Regions from separate parts of the Labrenzia sp. CP4 genome, predicted to be linked through region 3. Evidence: riboswitches for the same ligand, from Rfam matches in the RefSeq annotation. Region 3 holds a riboswitch; each other region holds the start of a gene.

The links. Region 3 has a riboswitch for thiamine pyrophosphate ahead of thiC (phosphomethylpyrimidine synthase ThiC). Riboswitches for the same ligand answer to the same signal wherever they lie in the genome.
Region 1: linked by a shared signal. The riboswitch ahead of ACP90_RS10020 (hydroxyethylthiazole kinase) and the one ahead of thiC (phosphomethylpyrimidine synthase ThiC) in region 3 are both predicted to bind thiamine pyrophosphate.
Region 2: linked by a shared signal. The riboswitch ahead of ACP90_RS04935 (ABC transporter permease) and the one ahead of thiC (phosphomethylpyrimidine synthase ThiC) in region 3 are both predicted to bind thiamine pyrophosphate.

The regions. Positions count from the first base shown of each region.
Region 1 is NZ_CP011927.1:2,155,935-2,159,207, forward strand. Features, by position in the region: gene ACP90_RS10005 (DMT family transporter) at 1-244, shown strand, start outside; gene ACP90_RS10010 (hypothetical protein) at 480-887, opposite strand; gene ACP90_RS10015 (Lrp/AsnC ligand binding domain-containing protein) at 908-1,144, opposite strand; TPP riboswitch at 1,352-1,462, shown strand; gene ACP90_RS10020 (hydroxyethylthiazole kinase) at 1,531-2,304, shown strand; gene thiD (bifunctional hydroxymethylpyrimidine kinase/phosphomethylpyrimidine kinase) at 2,341-3,147, shown strand; gene ACP90_RS10030 (TRAP transporter substrate-binding protein) at 3,149-3,273, shown strand, end outside.
Region 2 is NZ_CP011927.1:1,043,959-1,047,231, reverse strand. Features, by position in the region: gene ACP90_RS04940 (ABC transporter substrate-binding protein) at 1-290, opposite strand, end outside; gene ACP90_RS04935 (ABC transporter permease) at 313-1,158, opposite strand; TPP riboswitch at 1,216-1,322, opposite strand; gene ACP90_RS04930 (hypothetical protein) at 1,404-3,176, opposite strand.
Region 3 is NZ_CP011928.1:39,325-42,597, reverse strand. Features, by position in the region: partial or broken gene repA (plasmid partitioning protein RepA) at 1-1,003, opposite strand, end outside; TPP riboswitch at 1,273-1,398, shown strand; gene thiC (phosphomethylpyrimidine synthase ThiC) at 1,490-3,273, shown strand, end outside.

The sequences.
Region 1 (3,273 bases), on a different replicon from region 3:
CCAGATCCTGTTGACGCAGAGCTACCGGTTCGCGGATGCCTCCACCATTGCCCCGTTCGACTATGTCAACATGCTGTGGGCGATCATTGTCGGTTGGGTGGTGTTCAGCGAAACGCCATTGCCAGCAGTGGTGCTGGGGGCGCTGATCGTGATAGCCGCCGGTATTTTCGTCATCTACCGCGAGCACAAGCTCGGGCTGGACCGGACAAAGGCACGCCGGGCGTCATCACCCTCGCGTTCGTAGGGGGGAGGAAGAGACAAAGGGCAGGTCACGCTGTCTTCCCCGTCATTCCGGACAAGCGCAGCAATGCTGTGCGCAGATCCGGAATCCAGACTTATTTCGCGCCTTAGGCGCGGCATTATACAAAGAGAGAAGAGTTCGCTTTGCTCACGCTGATGCGCTGGATCCCGGATCGGCGCGCAGCTTTACTGCGCTTGTCCGGAATGACGGCGAATGCGGGTGGTTTCCGAAATCGGCCTTACTGCGACTTGTATTCGAACCGCTCGACAGCGCTCTTGGTGCCGTCCTTGAAGATCAGCTGCACGCTGATCGACTGGGCCGACCCCAGGGGCAGCTCCAGATAGGGCTTGTCCTTCAGAACGACATTCTGGTTGTCCGGGTCACAGGCTTCCAGTTGCCATTCCTGCTCAATCGGGTCGTCGTTCAGTCCGTAGAAGACATAGTCGATGCCGCACTTCCAGGATTCCAGGTGGGTGAAATAGATCAGCTCCTGGCCCTGCCAGTCGCGGAATGACACCCAGTTGGCCTTGGTCAGGTCCAGGATCTGCTTGATCTGCTCCGGCGGCATGCCTTGCGCGGACGCGGTCGATCCGATCGGAGCAAGAGCGAGGGGCAGGCAAAGGGCGGCGATTTTAATGAGTTTCATGGAAATTTCCGGGTCTGAGTTCAGAAGGCCTTGAAGGTAATGATGGTTTTGGTGTCCTGAATGCCGTCGATCGGGTGGACCTTCTCGTTCACGAAGTGGCCAATGTCCGAACCGTCGTCGACATAGAATTTCACCAGAAGATCGTAGTCGCCGGAGGTGGAGTAGACTTCGGACGCAATTTCCGCATCGGCGATCGCATTGGCGACCTGGTAGGTCTTGCCCAACTGGCATTTGATCATCACGAAAAACGGTACCATGGGGCGCTCCGGGCAGTTGGTGTTTGAAGGGGGTGAACGTGTCACCTGAACCATCAGCCGGGCTGTTCGGTCAGCCAAACATGCCGGGCAACAGATTCACGAAAGCAGACTAGGACATCGCCTATCTCCTCCCGTCAGTCAATTGCCGAGTAGTCGCTCTGCACAAGCCGGGTCTTGCAATCGCACGGCCGGCTTGTTAGCAGTGCAATCATCTCATGGGGGTGCCCGGCTATCCTGGACCGGGCTGAGAGGCGGCCTGCCAACTCCTTGAACCTGATCCGGCTGATACCGGCGGAGGGATTTGAGATCATGATGCACACACCACTCCCTTCAACGCGTCCTTTCCGGAATACCGGCAACGGGCTTTCTGTCGCAGGAGAGCCGTCATGAGCCTTTCCGTTGCTGCTTCCACGCAAGCCCTGTGCGCCGAACAGGTCTTCACCCTTCTGGAAAGGGTGCGGCAGAAAACGCCGCGCGTTCACGCCATCACAAATGCGGTCGCCCAGAGTTTCACTGCCAATGTGCTGCTTGCGCTCGGCGCGGTTCCTTCCATGACCATCGCGCGGGAGGAAGTTGCGGCTTTTGCCGGCGGGGCTGATGCGCTGCTGGTGAACCTCGGCACCCTTGACGAGGAACGTCGTGCGGCCATTCCGCTAGCGATCGAAGCTGCCAGGACTGCCGGACGTCCGGTTTGTGTCGATCCGGTCTTCGTCAACCGGTCACCCGTGCGCTGCGTCTATGCGCGCGAATTGCTGGGCGTGAAGCCGGATCTGGTGCGGCTCAATCCGGAAGAACTCACTGCTCTCTTGCCGGAGCGGGCGGATGCCGATGCATTGATCGAGGCCGGAACGGTTTTTGCGGTCACTGGCCCGGAAGACAGGGTCGAGAGCCGCGGCGAGGATTTCCTGCTGCGCAACGGCGATCCACTGATGTCACGCGTGACGGCCACCGGCTGTGCCGGCGGTGCTGTTCTGGCGGCGTTCCTGAGCATCGAAAAGGACAGGGCGCTTGCAGCTGCATGCGGACTGTCCGTCTTCAACATTGCCGGCGAAATCGCAGCCAGCCGGTCAGGCGGGCCTGGCAGTCTGGTGCCGGAGTTGCTCGACGCACTCTATTGCCTGACTGACCGCGACATTGAAGCCCGTCTCAAGACCGGCTGACGCAGCCTTTTCGGCATCTACTCCCAGGAGGTTCCCATGACCGCAATTGCGGTAACCATTGCAGGATCGGATTCCGGCGGCGGAGCCGGCATTCAGGCTGATCTCAAGACCTTTTCCGCAAACGGCGTCTTTGGTGCCAGTGTTATTGCAGCCCTGACGGCGCAGAATACGCTTGGCGTCAGCGCCATCCATGATGTGCCGCCGGAGTTCGTGCGGGCCCAGATTACAGCCGTCTTCTCGGACCTTGCCGTCAAGGCGACAAAGATCGGCATGCTGTCGCGTGTCGATACGATTGAGGTGGTAGCTGAAGGGCTTCGGGCACATGAGACAGGTCCGGTCGTGCTTGACCCGGTGATGGTGGCTGCCTCCGGTGACCCGTTGCTTGCCGACAGTGCGGTCGACACGCTGATTGCCTTGCTGCTGCCGCTGACTGATATTGTTACCCCGAACCTGCATGAAGCTGCCCGCATGTTGCAAGGCAACGTTGCCGCGGACGAAACGCAAATGCAGGCGCAGGCAGAACGTCTGCTCGGTCTTGGAGCCAATGCGGTTCTGCTCAAGGGCGGGCACGGGTCTGGTGCGAATAGCGCCGACCTGCTTCTGGATCGCAACGGCAATGCGGTCTGGCTCAGGTCAGAGCGGATCAAGACCGACAACACGCATGGCACCGGTTGCACCCTGTCATCCGCGATTGCCTCGGGTCTCGCCAAGGGGCAGGGCATGGAAGCGGCCGTCAGATCCGCCAAGTCCTATATTCAGGCCGCCATCGCCGCTGCCGACACGCTTCACATCGGCAGTGGTCACGGGCCAGTCCATCATTTCCACGCGTTCTGGAGCAAGTGAGATGACCGATCAGCCAAAGACAGAAACCGGACGGATCAGCCGTCGCGGACTTCTGGGGGCTTCCGCCGCCGCCGGTGCAAGCGCGTTGGCCGCCCCGGCGGTGGCGCAGGAGCAGGCGACGCTGGA
Region 2 (3,273 bases), on a different replicon from region 3:
AGCGGCAGCTCTTCCTCGATTTGCGCATGAAGCGTCGGCTGATAGGACACTGCGATATCGCCCTGCCCGGCAGCAACCAGTTTCGGCGGCATTGCCGGGTCCGCCGGTTCGATGATCTCAACCTCGAGACCTTCTGCCTCGAAGAAACCCTTGGTCTGCGCAGTTACCAGCGGCGCGTGATCCGGATTGATGAACCAGTCGAGCAGCAAGGTCAGTTTCTCACTGGCCTGTACCGGCCCCGATGCCAGCAGCCCGGCGGCCAATGCGAGTGACAGGATTTGTTTTTTCATGAGGTCCTCCGTAGAGCGGCAGCTAGGTGAGCGGCTGCCAGGGAACAAGAAGTCGGGTGAGATGGTTCACGGCAAAGCGCATGATCAGCACCATCGCCGCGAGCAGGATCAGGGCGGCGAACATCATGTCCGCCTGCATCCGGTTGCTGCTTTGAAGCATGATGAAGGCAAGGCCTCCTTTTGCCCCGGCCCATTCGCCGATGATCGCCCCCATGGGAGCGAACACCGCGGCCACCCGCAGGCCGGAGGCAAACGCCGGCAAGCCTGACGGCAGGCGAAAGAACCAGAGTTCCTTCAGGCGAGACAGACGATAAAGCCGGGCGAGATCGCACAAACCCGGGTCAAGCCGCTGCAGGCCATCGAAAAACGTCGATGTAACCGTGAAGAAGATGACCAGGATGATGACGACGATCTTGGAGGCCAGCCCGAAACCGAGCCAGAGCACCAGGATCGGCGCGATTGCGAAAACAGGCAGGGCCTGCGTCACCAGAATGGGCGGCATGGCGAACCTTGCAGCAATCGGAAACAGCCACAAAAGAACGGAAAGCAATGCCCCGGCGGCTGCCCCCAGCACAAACCCGAGCACCGTCTCATAGGCGGTGATGCCGGCATGATGCAGAAGGAAGCCTGCGTGTTTGACAAAGGCTGTAAAGACGCGGTCCGGACCCGGCAGGATATAATGCTGGGTGTCGAACACATGGACGATTGCCGCCCAGATAGCGACAGTCAGCAGGAGGCCGAGTATGGTCCTGGCAACAGCTTTCACAAACGCCATCATCCCGCAGCCCCCGCCGCCATTGGCCAACAGGAACGCATGAAAGCCGATACCGGCATTCGGATGTGCGGCGACCGCAGTGGTCGCAGACAAGTACGCATAGGATCTCCCGTCTTCGGACAAGCCGAAAATGACAATGGAGATCCGGGAATAGGCTAAGGATTCCGTCCCTTCGCCGGCATGACCCGGATCAGGTTCTAAGGGTTCGGCATTACGCCATCTCAGCTCCGGTAACCGGAACACCCCTCGGACCAAGGCGGACCATGCCTTGTGTGACGGAAAAAGGCAAGCCGCCGTGAGGCGGCTTCTTCAGATTTTGAAAGGAGGCAGGCTGGCGCTTAGCCGGCTTGCCAGGACGTGATCGCCTTTTCTACGGCTTCTGCACCGGCGGTTCCCTTTTCCAGGGTCAGGATGCCGCGCTTGCCGTTTTCGTAAAGCATCGGAATGTCGATCCAGCCGCGTTCACGCAGCAGGGCGAGATTGCGTTGCTGCTCGTTCGGCAAGCTGGAAAGGGCAATCCAGAAAAAGCCCGGAGACACTTTCACGGAAGCGCCGATCAGCGCATCGCCACGAGCTTCTTCCGTAGGCTTCATGACCAAGCCTGGCACGTTGACGACGTCACCCGGAGCGAAGTTTTCCGGGAACTCGTACTTGATCTCGACCAGATGGCTGGCGGGCAAGGAAGTATCGTCATTCGGCTTGATGCGAATATCGACCTTCACATCCCGCTCGGGGATTTCAATGGAGGCGCTCAGAACCGCGAGAGCCTTGCCGTCCAGATTCGTTTCTTCATCGACACCCCAAACGACTGCGCCTTGCGCAGCCGTTCCGGCACCACCGGACTCTTCCCCTTCTTCGTAAAGGATAGAGCGCTGCACCGAGGAATCCGCCGCCGTGGCGGACGGAGCCGGTGAAGTTTCGTCAGGCGAGATGGCCGAGAGATTGTCTTCCGGCACCGCAATCGGGCTTTCGGTGGTCGCAGAAGACTGATCGTTTTCTCCGCTCGTCACGATGGACGGCTGGGAAGGTTCGGGCGCAGCGGAAGCTGGTGTATCGACCTGCGGTGTATCGGCCGGCGCAGGCGAATCAGACTGTCCGGTAATCGTCGTCGTGGTTACCGTGCGTGCATCCGGGGCAACCACATCCGTCTCGCCTTCGTTCAACAGGCGGTCGGTGTTTTTCGAAGGCTCTTCACCTTCTACGGCAGGGGCAGCGGTCGAAGGCTCCGGCGTGGTGTCCGGCTGCGTATCGACAGGCGTTTGCGAAGAAGACGCGACCGGCACATTGCCGCTGTCGGCTGTCTCATCGCCCGCAGGCATCAGGAAATAGGCTCCGGCGCCCAGGATCACCAGCAACAGGAAACCCGCAGCAATGACGATCGGAACGGTGCGGCTGCCGGATGAATCACCGCGCAGCGCATCCGAAGCACTCGGCTTGGCGCGCTTGGAGCGGCTTTTCTTGGAGGCCGATTTGTCCTTCGGCTTGGCTGTTTCCTCGCCTGGATAAACCTGGTCGGCGGGATCGGCCGCACCGGTGGTATCTGCAGGCTCGAACAGGCCATCATCTGTCTGTTCCGGCTGCACAGGTCCGCCGAAAGAGGGCTCCTGGCGCACAGGCGCAGTGCTCGGGTCGGCAGCTTCCTTGGCGTGGTGAACAGCCTGGCTGGCCGCGGTGCCAAGCGCTTCGGCCTGTGTCAGGGTTTCCTTCAAGGGCGACGGAGCCGGGGTATCCACCACCGGTGCTGCAGTTGTTTCAGGTTCCTGTGGTGCAGGCGCAGGCGCTTCCGGCGCAGCCTCTGCCACCGGCTCAGCCGGAGGCGGTGTCACGGGCGGCGCGGAAACCTGCGGCGCCGGGGTCGGCGTTTCGACCTTCGGAACAGTGGGGCTGAGACCGAGGCTTTCGCGGGCGGCTTCGGCTTCCACCTTGCGAATGGCTTCTTCCAGACGCAGCTGCTCGGCCGTGATCTCGGACGGCGCCAGCGGCGGCTCATAGGCTTTCAGCTGATTGACGATGGCATTGCGCGCACGGCTGTAGACGCTTCTGCGTGCAGCACCATTGTTTTCAGGTAAAGACGCGATCGTTTTCTTCAGAATTGAATAGTAATCAGCCATCTTCCTGCCTACCGGCCGACTGCAAGGATCTGTTCTGCGGGCCCGAGATTTCGTTTCATTCTCAGGCTTATAGCAAGTTTTTCGAAAACCGGTGCTA
Region 3 (3,273 bases):
AAATATTGAACGCATAAACCCGGTCATCTGGCTTTGTGGTCCATCGTTTGGTTCGAAGCGAGTAACCAAGTAACGCATCCAATCATAGCTGGTACGCCCTCCGGCCTTTTCGACAACACTCATCAATTCAGCTGTCATAGAAAGAAATTGGGACATAGACATAACGTCCAACATCTGTGGATGTACGGTGATCAATACTCCTGTGGCCGCACTTAAGGCCGACATCGTTAGAAAGCCAAGCTGAGGTGGGCAATCAATGACTACAACGTCGTAATAGCTTTCAACGCTTGTCAGCACCTCCCCTATTCGGGCGAAAAACATGGACGCTGAACGTCCTTCAGACATTGCTTTGGGCGTTTCATGCTCGAATTCCATCAATTCAAGATTGCCTGGAACAATATGGAGGTTTGGCGTATATGTGGATCGAATGATTTCGCTTAAGGCTCGAGGGTCTTCATAACGGATAGCACCGTAAAGCGTTTCTCCCTCGTCGACATCTAGTTCGGGTTGATGTCCGAACATCGCTGACAATGATGCTTGTGGATCAAGGTCAATTGTTAAAACGCGGTATCCACGCAACGCCAAGAACTGAGCCAAATGAGCAGATGTGGTGGTTTTTTCCGGAACCACCTTTGAAGTTCATTACAGTGATAACCTGAAGCTTTTCATCTCCCCGACGGATCGGCACATATTTTGGCGTGCCATTTTTCTCGTCCAAGACCTGACGTATATGATCCATGTCCTCGACAGAATATGTGCGCCTACCGTTCTCGTTTGGTTCGGGGCCATGCCCATCAGCGGCGACCTGACGTAAATAGCCTTCCTTAATGCCAATCAATTTAGCTGCTTCTGCAGGCGAAAATCTTCGGATAGTCTTTTGAGAAGCAGGTGGAAAGATTTTTCGTTGATGTATCTGCAATTGATGAGCGAGCTCATTCGCGTCCGCCGAAAGTGTCGTTGGCAGGTGTTCAGCAGCACCTTCAACCAGAAGATTGGTGTCCATCTCGAAAAATCCTCGAACTGCGCATTTTTGAAAACTACGCCTCAAACTGCGCTGTTACAATATGCTCCGATTCGTTACCAATTTACAAACGCTTAACCAAGTGCATTTTTCAGCCTAGTTTCGACAAGAACTTCGCATTGTTGTCCGCGGACAACTTTTTGGAGTCACCCGGCACATTTCCTTCAACCTTTTGCCGCCAAAGTGACAGCACTTCCTCGTCGAGCCAAGCATCTCTGTATTGACAAACGCACGTGGATGATGGCCGATGGCAACGTTACCAGGGGTGCCCCGGCAAGGGGCTGAGATACTGCTGGGCCGTTGATTGATGGCAGCGCAGTGACCCGTTGAACCTGATCCAGTTCATACTGGCGTAGGGACGGTGCAAGCGCTGCAGTACGACGTTGCCCAGAATCCGGAGCGTCATGGCGTCTTTCCATCATTCCGGCTTCGAACTGGGTCTCCAACTTGAAAGATTGGAGCCTCAGAATGAACATTGCCACCAAGACTATTACGCCCGAAATCACCAAGGGGCCGCTGCCTGCCTCTACAAAGGTTTACAAGCCGGGCGAAATTCATCCCGATATCCGCGTACCAGTGCGCGAGATCGCAGTCCATCCGACCGCCGGCGAACCGCCCGTCACGGTCTATGATGCCTCCGGTCCCTATACCGACCCGACCCAGGCGATCGATATTGAGATGGGACTGCCGCGCCTTCGCGCCGAGTGGATCGCCGCCCGCGGTGACACGGAGGAATATGAGGGCCGCATGGTCAAGCCGGAAGACAACGGCTTTGCCACCGGCGAGCGCCTGACACTGCAATTCCCTAACCTGCAGAAACCGCGCCGCGCCAAAGACGGCAAGACCGTCACCCAGATCGCCTATGCCCGCGCCGGCATCATCACGCCAGAGATGGAATACATCGCCATCCGGGAAAACCTTGGTCGCAAGGCTGCAAACGAAAAGCTTCCCCGTGATGGAGAGAGCTTCGGCGCGGCGATCCCGGATTTTGTTACACCGGACTTCGTCCGCGAGGAAGTCGCCCGCGGGCGCGCGATCATCCCAGCCAATATCAACCATCCGGAAGCGGAGCCGATGATCATTGGCCGGAACTTCCTGGTGAAGATCAACGCCAATATCGGCAACTCTGCCGTCACCTCGTCGATGGCGGAGGAAGTCGAGAAAATGGTCTGGGCGACTCGCTGGGGCGCCGACACCGTCATGGACCTATCGACCGGGCGCAACATCCACAACATTCGTGAATGGATCATCCGGAATTCGCCGGTTCCGATCGGCTCGGTGCCGCTCTACCAGGCGCTGGAAAAGGTTGGCGGCATTGCCGAGGACCTTACCTGGGAAGTCTTTCGCGACACGCTGATCGAGCAGGCCGAACAGGGCGTCGACTATTTCACCATCCATGCCGGTGTCCGGCTCTCCTACATTCCGCTCACCGTCAACCGCGTTACCGGCATCGTATCGCGCGGCGGTTCGATTATGGCCAAGTGGTGCCTGCATCATCACAAGGAGAGCTTCCTTTACGAGCATTTCGAGGAGATCTGCGACATTTGCCGTGCCTACGACGTTTCCTTTTCACTTGGTGACGGCTTGCGTCCGGGCTCGATTGCCGACGCCAACGACGCAGCGCAGTTCGCCGAACTGGAAACGCTCGGAGAGCTGACGAAGATCGCCTGGGCGAAAGACTGCCAGGTCATGATCGAAGGCCCTGGTCATGTGCCGATGCACAAGATCAAGGAGAACATGGACAAGCAGCTTGCGGTCTGCGGCGAGGCGCCGTTCTACACGCTCGGACCGCTGACGACCGACATCGCGCCGGGTTACGACCATATCACCTCGGGCATCGGTGCCGCGATGATTGGCTGGTTCGGCACGGCGATGCTCTGCTACGTCACGCCGAAGGAACACCTCGGCCTTCCCGACCGCAATGATGTGAAGACCGGTGTCATAACCTACAAGATCGCCGCCCATGCCGCCGACCTCGCCAAGGGTCATCCGGCAGCGAAGGTCCGCGACGACGCCCTGTCGCGCGCCCGTTTCGAGTTCCGCTGGGAGGACCAGTTCAACCTCGCGCTCGATCCGGAAACGGCCCGTTCGATGCATGACGAGACCTTGCCGAAGGAAGCCCACAAGGTCGCGCACTTCTGCTCCATGTGCGGTCCGAAATTCTGCTCCATGCGGATTTCCCACGATATCCGCGACGCTGCTCGTCAAGAGGGCATGGAGGCGATGGCAGTCAGATATCGTGCTGGCGGCGA